One region of the Bacillus sp. MN7755 genome, then DNA from elsewhere that is predicted to be linked to it. Evidence: predicted binding sites of a transcription regulator. Region 1 holds the regulator's gene; the other holds the start of a gene.
What was found. Region 1 encodes Rex, which represses fermentation and respiration genes when NADH is low (regulators of the CRP and FNR family bind a similar motif). Its sites were predicted from a motif close to TTGTGAAATATTTCACAA; they were not measured.

Region 1 (7,547 bases):
ACATAAAAAAACATCCATTTCTATATAGAAATGGATGTTTTTTAGGACAAACGGAATTACATCATTCCGCCCATACCGCCCATGCCCATGCCGCCCATGTCAGGCATTGCTGGTGCATTTGGTTCTGGCTTGTCAGCTACTACAGCTTCAGTTGTTAAGAACATAGCTGCAACAGATGCTGCGTTTTGAAGTGCAGAGCGAGTTACTTTAGCTGGATCTACGATACCAGTTTCAAGCATGTTAACCCACTCGCCAGTAGCTGCGTTGAAACCAACGCCTACTTTTTCGCCTTTTAGACGCTCTACAACTACAGATCCTTCTAGACCAGCGTTGATTGCGATTTGACGAACTGGCTCTTCTAGTGCGCGAAGTACGATGTTGATACCTGTAGCTTCGTCGCCTTCAGCTACGATAGCAGCAACTTTCGTGTATACGTTCATAAGTGAAGTACCACCACCTGCAACGATACCTTCTTCTACTGCTGCACGAGTTGAGTTAAGTGCATCTTCAATGCGAAGTTTGCGCTCTTTTAACTCAGTTTCAGTTGCTGCACCTACTTTAATTACTGCTACGCCACCTGCAAGTTTTGCAAGACGCTCTTGTAATTTTTCACGATCGAATTCAGAAGTTGTTTCTTCTAATTGCGCACGGATTTGACCAATGCGAGCTTCGATTTGTTGTGAATTTCCAATACCTTCAACTACAGTTGTGTTTTCTTTCGTTACAACAACTTTACCAGCGCGTCCTAAAGATTCAACTGTAGCAGATTTTAAGTCACGGCCTAATTCTTCAGTGATTACTTCGCCACCAGTTAAGATTGCGATATCTTCTAGCATTGCTTTACGACGGTCACCAAATCCAGGAGCTTTAACAGCTACTACATTGAATGTACCACGAAGTTTGTTCACTACTAATGTAGCTAACGCTTCGCCTTCTACATCTTCAGCAATGATAAGAAGTGGTTTACCTTGTTGTACCACTTGCTCTAATACTGGTAAGATTTCTTGAATGTTAGAAATCTTTTTGTCAGTAATTAAGATGTATGGGTTATCAAGAACTGCTTCCATCTTATCAGAATCAGTAATCATGTAAGGAGATGCATATCCACGATCAAATTGCATACCTTCTACTACGTCTAATTCTGTTGTGAAGCCTTTAGATTCTTCTAAAGTAATAACGCCGTCGTTACCAACGCGCTCCATTGCTTCAGCAATTAATTGACCTACTTCTTCGTCAGCCGCAGAAATAGCAGCTACTTGTGCGATAGAAGATTTACCTTCGATTGGTTTAGAAATCGTTTTTAATTCTTCAATTGCAGCAGTAACAGCTTTTTCGATACCTTTACGAAGACCCATTGGGTTCGCACCAGCTGTTACGTTTTTAAGACCTTCACGAATCATAGCTTGTGCTAATACAGTTGCAGTTGTTGTTCCGTCACCAGCTACATCATTTGTTTTGCTAGCAACTTCTGCTACTAATTTCGCACCCATGTTTTCGAATGCATCTTCTAATTCAATTTCTTTTGCGATTGTTACACCATCATTTGTAATAAGTGGTGAACCAAATTTTTTCTCAAGTACAACGTTACGACCTTTTGGTCCAAGTGTTACTTTTACTGCGTTTGCAAGAGTGTCGACACCGCGAAGCATCGAACGACGTGCTTCTTCACTAAATTTAATATCTTTTGCCATAATAATTGACCCCCTTGGATTTTTTAAGATTTATATAATTAACCGATAACTGCTAAAATGTCACTTTCACGTAAAATCAAGTAGTCTGTACCTTCATATTTCACTTCAGTACCTGCATATTTTGAGAAGATGATAAGATCACCTGCTGCTACCTCTAAAGCAACACGCTCACCATTTTCAAGCACTCGACCAGTACCTACTGCAATAACTTTACCCTCTTGTGGTTTTTCTTTTGCTGTGTCTGGTAATACAATACCACTTGCTGTTTTTTCTTCCGCTTGAACAAGCTCAATTACAACGCGATCACCTAATGGCTTTAGCATGAACAATAACCTCCTCATTTTGTTATGTAAATTTTATTTATTAGCACTCAAGTCACCCGAGTGCTAACACACTTATAATAATAAATAATCTCAATTTCTTTTGCAAGTAAAAAAATCATAATTTTTTCGCAAATTACGCTATAAACTTTTCTATATAGAGTTCCTCTTCTTCTACCTTTACTATATGAATCGTTGTTTCCACTACTCGTATGTTACAATATGAAAGGACACCCTAAGTTGTTTTCGCTACAAACACAACTTTCTCCTGTCTTCTATTATAATTTCAAATAAGGATTTACAAAAAAAACATAATTTAAGTAAGGTTTATATCGTAGGTAGCATATTTACATGTTATCCTACCTTATCTCATACACTAGAGTTAGAAAGGATGGTTAAACCATTTGAAAAAACAATATTGGTGGGTTATCGTTACATACATTTTAATGCAGTTATCATCAATTGCTGGATTACCACTTCTTCTGAAAACTGGACTTTATGATAACAGGGGATTTACTAGGGAAGAGAAATTTCAACTCATAACTGGTCACTGGGCGATCATTAGCTTCTTTATTGCATTATGTATCGTACTTTGGTTACTTAGAACAGATATTCGCGACAGACATTTAGATAAGATGCGTTCTACTGTTCCAGCTACGATTGGTTGGATTTTTATCGGGTTCTTCTTAGCATTTTTCTCGCAAAGTATTGCTGGCATGATCGAAATGTATGTATTAGGTATTAAACCTGGATCTGAAAATACAGCGAGACTTATGGATATCGCAAGAACGACACCTTGGTTCCTTATCGTTATTTCTATAATCGGACCTATTTTAGAAGAAATCGTATTTAGAAAAATTTTATTTGGTACACTTTATAAGAAGTTTAACTTCTTTATTGCCGCTATCATTAGTTCCCTTGTATTTGCGGCGATTCATTTTGATTTTACTCACTTATTGGTATACACCGCTATGGGGCTCGTATTCGCCTTCTTATATGTAAAAACGAAACGTATTATCGTTCCAATTGCCGCTCATGTTGCAATGAATACATTAGTTGCAGTTGCTCAAGTTTTAGTAAGTAACGAACAAATTCAAGAAATGATTAAAGAAGCTGAAAAAATGCAAGGCTTTATCGGAGGATTTTTAGTATGAGAAACTCACCATTGTTCATGGCTGCATTGTACTTCCTTCTAGGATGTATCTTTACACGCTTCGCCATTACGAACGTAACAGATACAATCTGGAATATGTGGACAATACTATTTGCAGTTATGGCAACGATTGATTTTAATTTGGCACTTCGCCTTATCTTAGTTAAATTCACAAAGAAAAAACAATAATAAAACGCAGAGGTCGCTTCCTCTGCGTTTTATTGTGGATAATTTTTCAAAAAGTAAACAAGTGTTTGTAACTCCACTGCTAAATCAATATGATGAATTCTTATATTGTCTGACACATTTAAGCGTGCTGGTGTGAAATTCAAAATACCATGCACATTTGTTTCTGCCAATCTATCGGCTACAGATTGCGCTACTGTAGCGGGTACTGTTAATATTGCCACTTGTATATCAGTTGATAAACGTTCTTCTAATTCATCTAAGTGATATACAGGAATGCCTCCGATTTCTGTTCCAACTTTCTCTTCACTAACATCAAACGCCATTTCAATTTTTGTATTATTATTTTTCGTGAAATTATAATGTAAGAAAGCGGTCCCTAAATTACCTACTCCAATAAGCGCTACACGTGTTATATCATCTTGGTCGAGTGTTTCACGGAAAAATGATAATAAATAATTTACGTTATATCCATATCCTTTTTTCCCTAACGCTCCAAAGTATGAGAAATCTCTTCGAATTGTTGCGGAATCAACCTTTACCGCTTCACTTAATTCGGCTGATGAAACACGTTGCTTACCAGACAGAGATAAGTTTTGGATAAATCGATAGTATAGAGGCAATCTCTTAGCAGTGGCTTGTGGAATTTTCTGCTGCTCCATATAACCTCTCCTCTCTTCCTATCTTTATTCATATGCTTTAATCAAATACAGAAGTTTAGCACTTATTAAATTCCTTGTATAATAGAAAGAAGAAGTATTCTCTCTGTATTTTAAACTATACACTATTTTTAGTATGATTGAGAAATATAAACATGGCAAAGTTAAGAAATTATTTGAGGTGAAAACATTGATTTTATTACAAGTAAACGCGCTTTCGAAATTATACGGTGCAGAAACGATTCTTGCAAACATAAAATTGGAAGTTCAAACGAAGGATCGTATCGCATTAGTCGGACGAAATGGAGCCGGAAAATCTACATTATTAAAAATAATAGCTGGTGAGCTATCTCATGATGGTGGCGAAATTATAAAACCGAAAGATGTCTCAATCGGATATTTAGCCCAAAATACCGGGTTAGAAACGTCTTTAACAATTTGGGATGAAATGTTAACCGTCTTTACACACTTGCAACAAATGGAGACAAAGCTTCGAAGGCTAGAGCAAGAGATGGGAAAAGAAGAAAACTTTTCAAACGAGGCTACATATGAAAGATTATTAGCTGATTATGACCAATTGCAATTAGATTATAAAGATCAAGGTGGCTACCAATATGAAGCAGATATCCGTTCGATTTTAAGTGGTCTTGGCTTCCCAGTTGAAACGCACCAGACGACGATTTCCACATTAAGCGGTGGACAAAAAACACGATTAGCTCTCGGTAAATTATTATTAACGAAACCAGACCTACTTATTTTGGACGAGCCTACAAACCATTTAGACATCGAAACATTAACATGGCTTGAACAATATTTACAAGGTTATCCTGGCGCAATACTAATCGTTTCCCATGACCGTTATTTCTTAGATAAACTCGTTACACAAGTATATGAAATTTCGAATAAAGAAAGTAGACGATTTGTTGGTAACTACAGTAAATATTTAGACTTAAAATCAGCACTATACGAGCAGGAAATGAAACGTTATGAAAAACAACAAGATGAAATCGCTAAGCTGGAAGACTTCGTTCAAAAAAATATAGCTCGTGCATCTACGACAAAACGTGCGCAAAGCCGTCGTAAACAATTAGACCGAATGGAATTATTAACAAGACCATTAGGTGATTCTAAGTCAGCTTCCTTCCACTTCGATATTGAAAAACAAAGTGGAAATGACGTTTTACAAGTAAAGGATGCAACCATCGGATATGATGAGGATCCGATTATTGAACATGTAACAATGCGCTTAACTCGCGGGGATAGTGTTGCTTTAGTTGGTCCAAACGGAATTGGAAAATCCACATTATTAAAATCACTTGTGAATAAGTTACCCCTATTAAATGGTGATGTTTCTTTCGGATCCAATGTATCTGTTGGCTATTATGATCAGGAACAAGCTAACTTAACATCTTCGAAGCGCGTATTAAATGAATTATGGGATGAATATCCTCTGCAACCTGAAAAGGAAATTCGCACGATACTAGGTAACTTCTTATTCACAGGGGATGATGTACTAAAACCAGTATCTTCTCTGAGTGGTGGACAAAAAGCTCGGTTAGCCCTTGCAAAACTTATGATGCAAAAATCAAATTTATTAATTCTCGATGAACCTACGAACCATCTTGATTTAAATAGTAAAGAGATTTTGGAGAATGCTTTAATCGATTATCCAGGTACTCTTCTATTTGTCTCACATGACCGCTACTTTATTAATCGTGTAACGACAACCGTTGTTGAGTTATCAACAGAAGGTGCACAGGAGTATTTAGGGGATTACGATTACTACGTTGCAAAGAAAAATGAGATGATCGAACGTGCGGAATTAGAGCAAGAAGATGAAGCACCGGTTCAAAAGACAGTTGCACAAGAAAAATTAAATTATCTCGAAGAAAAAGAGCGCAAAAAATTAGAGCGTCAACGTACTCGAAAAATTGAGGAGCTAGAACAAAACATTGTAGTATTGGAAGAAGAAATTGCTACGTTAGAAGATCAACTTTGCTTACCAGAAATATATGCAGATTATGAAAAGGCTAGTGAAATTACAACAAAAAAACAAACACTACAAGAGCAACTCGATGCTTGTATGGCAGAATGGGAAGAATTGCATTTATAAGAGTATGAATAAGGAGGATGTCTCATAAGTCGGGATTTTTGACTATGTGACATCCTTTTTGTTTTCTAGAGCGAAGCAACGTCATCGTACATGAACGTTTTTTGAATATGTCCATCGTAACTGGAACTATATCAACGATTCGACACCAAGTATCGATTTACCGACAAAGTTTGACATCTATACCAATTCGCAAATTAAAAGAAGATTATCTCGAAATATCTTTTCAGATATTCACCATTATTTTATTTCCCGAAAAAGGATATATTCAAAGGTCAGACTTCGTTTGATTTATCCACAACGTTATACACATATCCACCTTTAATATATAAACACAGAAATAACTTTTCCACATTATCCACAATCACTAAAAAAGTTATTAACATTTTATATACACAGTAAAAGCCACATTATCAACAGATAATATGGCTTTTATCCACAAGCTGTGGTTAATTTTGTGTATAACTATGCTTCAATATCTAATCCTGGATTTGCATTTAAAGCTAATGTAGCACGTTTTCCTTGTTCATATGCAATCGTACCTGCCGCTGCAATCATCGCTGCATTATCTGTGCATAAAGATAACGGAGGAATAATTAGCTCAATATTTTCTTTTGGCGCAAATTCTGCCTCCAAACGTGTGCGAAGTCCTTTATTCGCAGCAACTCCACCAGCGAGAAGCAGTTGTTTTACATTATACGCTTCTGCTGCACGAGATGCTTTCGTTACCAGCACATCTATTACACTCTCTTGGAAACTTGCTGCTAAATCTTCCGGTGCAATTTCGATTCCTCGTTGTTTTGCGTTATGCACAGTGTTGATAACTGCTGATTTCAATCCACTAAAGCTGAAATCATACGAATCCGGTTCTAGCCATGCACGAGGCAAATCGATTGTTGGTTCTCCTTCGTGTGCAAGGCGATCAATATGAGGCCCCCCTGGATATGGCATGGATAACGTACGAGCTACTTTATCATATGCCTCTCCAGCTGCATCATCTCTTGTTTCACCAATTACTTCAAATGAACCATGCTCTTTCATATAAACAAGCTCTGTATGTCCACCAGATACAACAAGTGATAGTAGTGGGAACTGAACTTCTTTTACTAAACGGTTTGCGTAAATGTGACCAGCGATATGATGAACACCAACTAGAGGAATATCATGTGCAAAAGCTACTGCTTTCGCTGCATTTACCCCTATTAAAAGCGCTCCTACTAAACCAGGCCCTTCTGTTACAGCAATTGCATCAATATCATCAAATGTGATATTTGCTTCTTTTAATGCTTCTTCTAACACAACTGTAATTTCTTCTACATGATGACGGGATGCAATCTCTGGTACAACTCCACCAAAACGTTTATGACTTTCAATTTGTGATGCAACGACATTCGCAATAATTTCCGTTCCATTTTTAACAACCGCTAC
Region 2 (7,547 bases), on a different contig from region 1:
TATCATCTTTACGAATAGCAATTCCCATTTCATCAAGGTTTAATGGTTTTCCAGCTTCTTTTATATTTGATTTACCTTCTTTGATCATGCGCAAACCAACCATTTGATCTGTGATTACTGCGTCAATACGTCCAGGCTCTAAGTCCATAAGTGCAGTAATATCGCTATCGTATTCTGTAATTTGATCTGTATGTTTTGCAACAAGGTCTTTAAAGGTACTAGCTTTTACAACACCAATTTTCTTACCTTTCAAATCTTCTGGAGAAGAGATAGATGTATTCTTTTTAGCTACAAAAATTTGGGCACCAGAACGATAATAAGGATTTGAGAAATTAACAGCTTTTAAGCGTTCTTCTGTAATTGCCATACTGCCCAGTATTACATCATACTTTTTCGCTTTGAGACCTTGGATTAGCGTTTCCCATGGATTTGTAATAGGAGTCGGTTTCATATTCATTTTTTTCGCAAGTGCCTCACCAATTTCCACATCAAAACCGGCAAGCTTTCCGTCATTTTCTTTATAGTTAAAAGGTTTATATAAGCCACTCATCGCATAACGAAATTCTTTTTCACCATTTGAAGAAGTAGTAGCACTTTCCTTACTACAGGCTCCTAGTATGAAGGATGTACATAATGTAATACTCGCAACAATGGTTAATAGTTTTCTTTTCATAAAACCCCTCCTATATATTGATCATACGGATGGTTTTAAGTATGTTACTGAGATATTTTATTTGGACAATTAGTTGTGCACCGTATGAATGTATTTCTTTTCATTTGAAACAGAAGTTACATTATAAAACGTTGCGTAAAAATTGTTTTGCTCGTTCATGTGATGGAGCTGAAAAGAATTGTGCTGGCGGAGCGTCCTCTACAATCTTTCCGTCATCCATAAATATGACGCGATCAGCTACATCTCTTGCGAAATTCATTTCATGAGTAACGATAACCATGGTCATTCCTTCTTCAGCAAGTTCTTTCATAACTTGCAATACTTCTCCAACAAGTTCAGGGTCTAAGGCTGAGGTAGGTTCATCAAATAGCATAATTTTAGGATTCATAGCAAGAGCTCGTGCAATAGCAATACGCTGTTTTTGGCCACCTGACAGGAGGTGGGGAGTTACATCTGCTTTATCTTGTAGACCGACTTTTTGTAAAAGTTGATTTCCGATTTCCTTTGCATTTGCTGCTTCTAATTTTTTTACATGAATAGGTGCTTCTATGATGTTTTCTAGTGAGGTCATATGGGGAAAGAGGTTAAAGTGCTGAAAAACCATACCGACATTTTCACGGACTTTGTTTAAATTTGAATGCTTTGGATTAATTCGTTCACCTTGTAAGTGAATTTCACCTTCATCGTACATTTCTAAAAAGTTAAGACAGCGAAGTAATGTACTTTTACCGGAACCACTGGCACCAATTAAAACAACAACTTCTTTTTCATTTACTTTTAAATCAATTCCTTTTAAAACATCAAGTGACCCGAATGATTTTACTAGATTTCGAACCTGAATCATACAAAACCCCCAGTCAAAAATATATTTTACAAATGTTGCCCCTTATTTCTGTTATTAGTCATAAATTGTCAGAATCCTTTATTTTTTTTGGGTGATTTGATATTCAAGGGAATAATGATTTTTAAAATCTCTATATCTTTCTATAATGAAAATATGGATAATAATATATAGGTAGTACTTATATTGCTTATAAAAAGGGGGAAAGAAGAGATGGGAAAAGAAAGGAAGACATTTTCCTTTGGCTTACGTACACAACTTATGCTATTCACTACAGTTTTAGCTTTAATTACATATTCAACAAGCATATTTTTTATTTATGTGGTATATGATTATTTTCAAAGTTATGTAAGTCAAACTGTATATAATATTATCGTTATGTTATTAGGGGTAGTATGGTCTGGAATTTTAGCATATGGAGCAGCCGTATTTTTAATTAAACCGCTTCGAAAGTTAGAGGAGGCGGCGAGAAAAGCGGCTGAAGGAGACATTCGAGAAGATGTTCCGTTACCGAAGACTGATGATGAAATTAAATCTTTAAGTGTTGCATTTAATATGATGCTAGGGAACTTAAGGGGCATGGTAAAAAATATTGATACAACATTTTCGTATACAAACAATCAAGTACAGCAAATTAGAAAACAAACAGGTGAAGCAACGAAACAAGCACAAGGTGTTTCTGAAACACTTGCAGAGATTTCTTCTGGCGCTGAGCAATCAGCGGCATCAATTCAAGCGATTGTTTCTGCTGTTGATACAACAACTTCTATTGCAAGTGAAGTAGAAGAGAAAGCGAAACAGTCTGATGAGTTGTCTTCAGAAATGGTTCAAGCTTTAGGGCATAGTACTCGTGTCTTTACGTCTTTAATTCAAGGTATTCAAACATTGGCGAAAGAAAATGAAGATTCAATGCAAAATGTACAGAAGTTAGAGGAAAGAATGAAACAAGTAGAACACATTGTATCTGTTGTGAGTGAGATTGCTAGTCAAACGAATTTATTAGCACTGAATGCTTCTATTGAGGCAGCTCGTGCTGGAGAGCATGGAAGAGGCTTTGCGGTTGTTGCGGAAGAAGTACGGAAACTTGCTGATGAAAGTGATCATTCTGCAAGAAACATATCGCAGTTATTACGAAACATGCAAGAGGAAGTACAACAAGTTGCAATGAAAATGACAGAACAAGTGAAAATAGCTAAAGAAGAGGCGAAACGTGGGGAAGCTACGGAATTAATTTTAAAAGAAATGTCATCAAGTGTTATGGAAGTAGCCGATGCAACGAAGCAAATTAGTAGTTATATGAATGAACAAGTGAGCCACATTCATCAAACAGGAGCACAAACAAAGGCCGTAGCAGCAATTGCTGAAGAAACGTCAGCTGGTTCACAAGAAGTAGCACGTGTGACGTTGCAACAATCTAAAAATATGGTAGTAATCGATCAATTGTTAAAGGATTTAGAAAAGCAAGCAACGGACTTAAAACAAACAATTGAACGATTTTCAATGTAAAAGAGAAGAACAGAATGCTGTTCTTCTCTTTTTTTAACTAGATTTAATATCTATAGTTAAAAGATATAAACTATGAACGTTTCCGCAACATTCTTTTCTGTCCCTTTCGGATGAAAATTATAGCGAGCTATAATATTAAAAGGGGTGTCTTTTATGAAAAAAGAAAAAAGACAACGATTAATTAAACAATTTGTAAAAGAGTATGAAATAGAGAAGCAAGAAAGATTAGTAGAATTGTTAGCAAAAAAAGATGTATTAGTAACACAAGCTACGGTTTCTCGAGATATTCGTGAGTTAAACTTAACGAAGGTACCTTCTCAAGAAGGATTGATGATATATAAAATTTTCTCAGAAGAACATTTACAAACTGATATAAAGTTAAAGAAAAAATTACGAGAGGTTGTTGTGAAAATTGATTGTGTAGAACAATTAATGGTTATTAAAACATTACCTGGAAATGCACATGTTATTGGTGTTTTATTTGATGAGTTAGATTGGAAAGAAAAAATAGGATGTATATGTGGAAATGATACATGCCTTATAATTTCTCAGTCGAAATCAGATAGGGAGATTTTAGAAGAAAGGTTAAATTTAATTATTTAGATGCAAAATCCTGTTTTTAATTTTTATTAAAAACAGGATTTTTTTGTAAATACGGAAGTTAAATATGCAACATATATGCGTAATATATGTATTTTTTATTAAAAAATCGGGATGGAGTGTTATAAAAATACAAATTAATATGATTTTAAAAAAATAACTTGTTTAATATTTCACAATGATAATGTGGATGATTTCACAAGGGTGAAAGTGCGTAGCATTTATTATGTACTTGTAAGACATCAAACATATTTAAAAGGAGGTACAACAAATGAAGCATCCGATACATGTTACTTCAGAAATTGGGGAATTACAAACGGTTTTATTAAAACGACCTGGTAAAGAAGTGGAAAACTTAACACCAGATTATTTGCAGCAATTATTATTTGACGATATTCCATACTTACCAATTATTCAAAAAGAGCATGATTATTTTGCACAAACTTTACGCAATCGGGGTGTTGAAGTTCTTTATTTAGAAAAATTAACTGCTGAGGCGTTAGTAGATAAAAAACTTCGAGAAGAATTTGTTGATCGTATTTTAAAAGAAGGACAAGCTGACGTAAATGTTGCACATCAAACTTTAAAAGAATATTTACTTTCCTTTTCAAATGAAGAATTAATTCAAAAAATTATGGGTGGTGTACGTAAAAGCGAAATTGAAACAAGTAAGAAGACACATTTATACGAATTAATGGAAGATCATTATCCGTTTTACTTAGATCCTATGCCTAATTTATATTTTACTCGTGATCCAGCAGCTAGCATGGGCGATGGCTTAACGATAAATAAGATGAGAGAGCCGGCGCGTAGACGTGAATCATTATTCATGGAGTACATTATTAAATATCATCCAAGATTTTCAAGTCACAATGTGCCAATTTGGCTAGATCGTGATTATAAGTTTCCAATTGAAGGTGGCGATGAGCTAATTTTAAATGAAGAAACAATTGCAATTGGAGTATCTGTCCGTACTTCAGCTAAAGCAATTGAACGTTTAGCTAAAAATCTCTTTAGCCGACAAAATAAAATTAAGAAAGTGTTAGCAATAGAAATTCCAAAATGCCGAGCATTTATGCATTTAGATACAGTATTTACAATGGTTGATTATGACAAGTTTACAATTCACCCAGCCATTCAAGGGCCAAAAGGAAATATGAATATTTATATTTTAGAAAAAGGTCCAGATGAGGAAACTCTTAAAATTACACATCGTACTTCTTTAATGGAAGCATTAAAAGAAGTATTAGGCTTAAGTGAATTAGTTCTTATTCCATGTGGAGGGGGAGATGTAATTGCTTCTGCTCGTGAACAATGGAATGATGGCTCGAACACATTAGCAATCGCGCCAGGTGTAGTTGTTACATATGATCGCAACTATGTATCCAATACGTTATTACGGGAACACGGAATAGAAGTGATTGAGGTACTAAGTTCGGAATTATCTCGTGGTCGTGGGGGTCCACGTTGCATGAGTATGCCAATTGTTCGTAAAGATATTTAGTATAAATAACGGAGAAAGTAGGGATGAAGTATGTTAATGACTAGACCAAATTTAAAAGGAAGAAGCTTTCTAGCAGAAAAAGATTTTACACAAGAAGAATTGTTATATTTTCTAGATTTAGCAGCAGAATTAAAAGAAAAAAAGAAAAATGGTGTCCCACATCATTATTTAGAAGGTAAAAATGTAGCACTCTTATTTGAAAAAACCTCTACTCGTACGCGTTGTGCATTTACAGTAGCATGTACAGATTTAGGTGCGAACCCTGAATATTTAGGGAAAGGTGATATCCAGCTTGGGAAAAAAGAATCCGTAGAGGATACAGCAAAAGTGTTAGGGCGTATGTTTGACGGAATTGAATTTCGTGGATTTAATCATGAAACTGTAGAATCTTTAGCACAAAATTCTGGTGTGCCGGTTTGGAATGGATTAACAGATATGTGGCATCCAACACAAACACTAGCAGATTTATTAACAATTAGAGAACATGTAGGGAAATTAAAAAATGTGAAGCTCGTCTACGTTGGGGATGGACGAAATAATGTTGCTAATAGTTTACTAGTTGGTGGAGCAATCGTTGGAATGGATGTACGTATTTGTACACCGGAATCTTTATGGCCTGCACAAGAAGTAATTGATTTAGCAAAAAAATATAATGAACAGGTAATGATAACAAGTGATGTGGAAGAAGCTGTTGCGAATGCAGATGTAATTTATACAGATGTATGGGTTTCTATGGGGGAAGAAGAAAAATTTGCTGAGCGTGTCGAGTTATTGAAACCTTATCAAGTAAATATGAAAATGATTAAAAAAACAGGGAATGAAAACGTGATTTTCTTACATTGTTTACCTGCATTTCATGATGTTGAAACGATGTATGGCGAAGAAGTTTATGAGAAATATGGGTTGAAAGAAATGGAGGTAACTGACGAAGTATTCCGCAGTAAACATTCAAAAGTATTTGATCAAGCTGAAAATAGAATGCATACAATTAAAGCGGTTATGGCAGCTACTTTAGGAAACATGGAGTAAAGAAGAAAGGGAGTCTTCCTTTCTTCTTTCTCCTCCTTTAGACACTATCATTCACTATTGCTTTTGTATTGTTATTGCAATTAAAGAGAGGTGAGTGGAATGGGTGAAGATAAGAAATTAGGGTTGTTTACATTAACGGCTCTTGTAGTTGGGTCTATGATTGGCGGTGGAGCATTTAATTTAGCAAGTGATATGGCAAAAGGTGCTGGTGCTGGTGCCATTATTATTGGTTGGGTTATAACAGGAATTGGGATGATTGCACTTGGATTATCTTTTCAAAATCTAACTGTAAAACGGCCAGATTTAGATGGTGGTATTTTTAGCTATGCAAAAGCAGGTTTTGGTAAATTTATGGGATTTAATAGTGCATGGGGATACTGGCTATCTGCTTGGCTTGGTAATGTAGCTTACGGCACATTATTGTTTTCTTCATTAGGATATTTCTTTCCAATCTTTGAAGGTGGTCAAAATGTAGCATCCATTATTGGTGCAAGCGTATTATTATGGTGTGTTCACATGTTAATTTTACGTGGAGTTCAATCAGCAGCACTTGTGAATTTAGTAACTACAATCGCGAAATTAGTACCTGTATTTGTATTTATTGTCATAGGAATCTTAGCGTTTCATATTGATACGTTCCTAGATGGATTTTGGGGGCAAACTGGTTCTTTTTCATGGGGAGCAGTGGGCAGCCAAGTTAAAAGTACGATGCTTGTAACTTTATGGGTATTCATTGGAGTAGAAGGGGCTGTTGTTTTATCTAGTCGAGCAAAAAATAGAAGTGATGTAGGGAAAGCAACGGTTATTGGCTTAATAGGTACACTCATTATTTACATTTTAATCACATTATTGTCTCTTGGACTTATGCAGCAAGCAGATATTGCTGGTTTGAAAAATCCGGCTATGGCTTATTTATTTGAAAGTGTTGTTGGAAAATGGGGTGCTATCTTTATTAATTTAGGTTTAGTCATCTCTGTATTAGGTGCTTGGTTAGGGTGGACTTTGCTCGCTTCTGAAATTCCATATTTAGCGGCTAAAGATGGAGTATTTCCAAAATGGTTCGCAAAAGAAAATAAAAATAAGGCTCCAGTAAATTCATTATGGATAACAAATAGTTTAATTCAAATGTTCTTGTTAACTTTCGTCGTTTCTGATCAGGCGTATAACTTTGCATTCTCTTTAGCATCTTCAGCTATTTTAATCCCATATGCTTTTTCAGCATTTTATCAACTGAAGCATAGCTTAAAGTCTGAAGAAGCAGATCGAAATAAAAATATAATAATTGGCTTGATAGCAAGTATTTATGGCGTGTGGTTAGTTTATGCAGCTGGTTTAGAGTATTTATTATTAACAATGACTTTATATGCACCAGGTATTTTTATTTTTTACAATGT

Region 2: the regulator Rex is predicted to act here: its motif matches at 3,782-3,799, upstream of arcA (arginine deiminase).

The regions. Positions count from the first base shown of each region.
Region 1 covers NZ_BTRL01000038.1:6,267-13,813, forward strand. Annotated here, with positions in the region: gene groL (chaperonin GroEL) at 57-1,691, opposite strand; gene groES (co-chaperone GroES) at 1,730-2,014, opposite strand; gene ACYVEC_RS29920 (CPBP family intramembrane glutamic endopeptidase) at 2,416-3,165, shown strand; gene ACYVEC_RS29925 (YdiK family protein) at 3,162-3,353, shown strand; gene ACYVEC_RS29930 (redox-sensing transcriptional repressor Rex) at 3,383-4,012, opposite strand; gene ACYVEC_RS29935 (ABC-F family ATP-binding cassette domain-containing protein) at 4,200-6,122, shown strand; gene tsaD (tRNA (adenosine(37)-N6)-threonylcarbamoyltransferase complex transferase subunit TsaD) at 6,585-7,547, opposite strand, start outside.
Region 2 covers NZ_BTRL01000005.1:116,424-123,970, reverse strand. Annotated here, with positions in the region: gene ACYVEC_RS03835 (ABC transporter substrate-binding protein) at 1-673, opposite strand, end outside; gene ACYVEC_RS03830 (amino acid ABC transporter ATP-binding protein) at 795-1,517, opposite strand; partial or broken gene ACYVEC_RS03825 (HAMP domain-containing protein) at 1,728-2,078, shown strand; partial or broken gene ACYVEC_RS03820 (methyl-accepting chemotaxis protein) at 2,448-3,020, shown strand; gene argR (arginine repressor) at 3,174-3,623, shown strand; gene arcA (arginine deiminase) at 3,892-5,124, shown strand; gene argF (ornithine carbamoyltransferase) at 5,155-6,153, shown strand; gene arcD (arginine-ornithine antiporter) at 6,253-7,547, shown strand, end outside.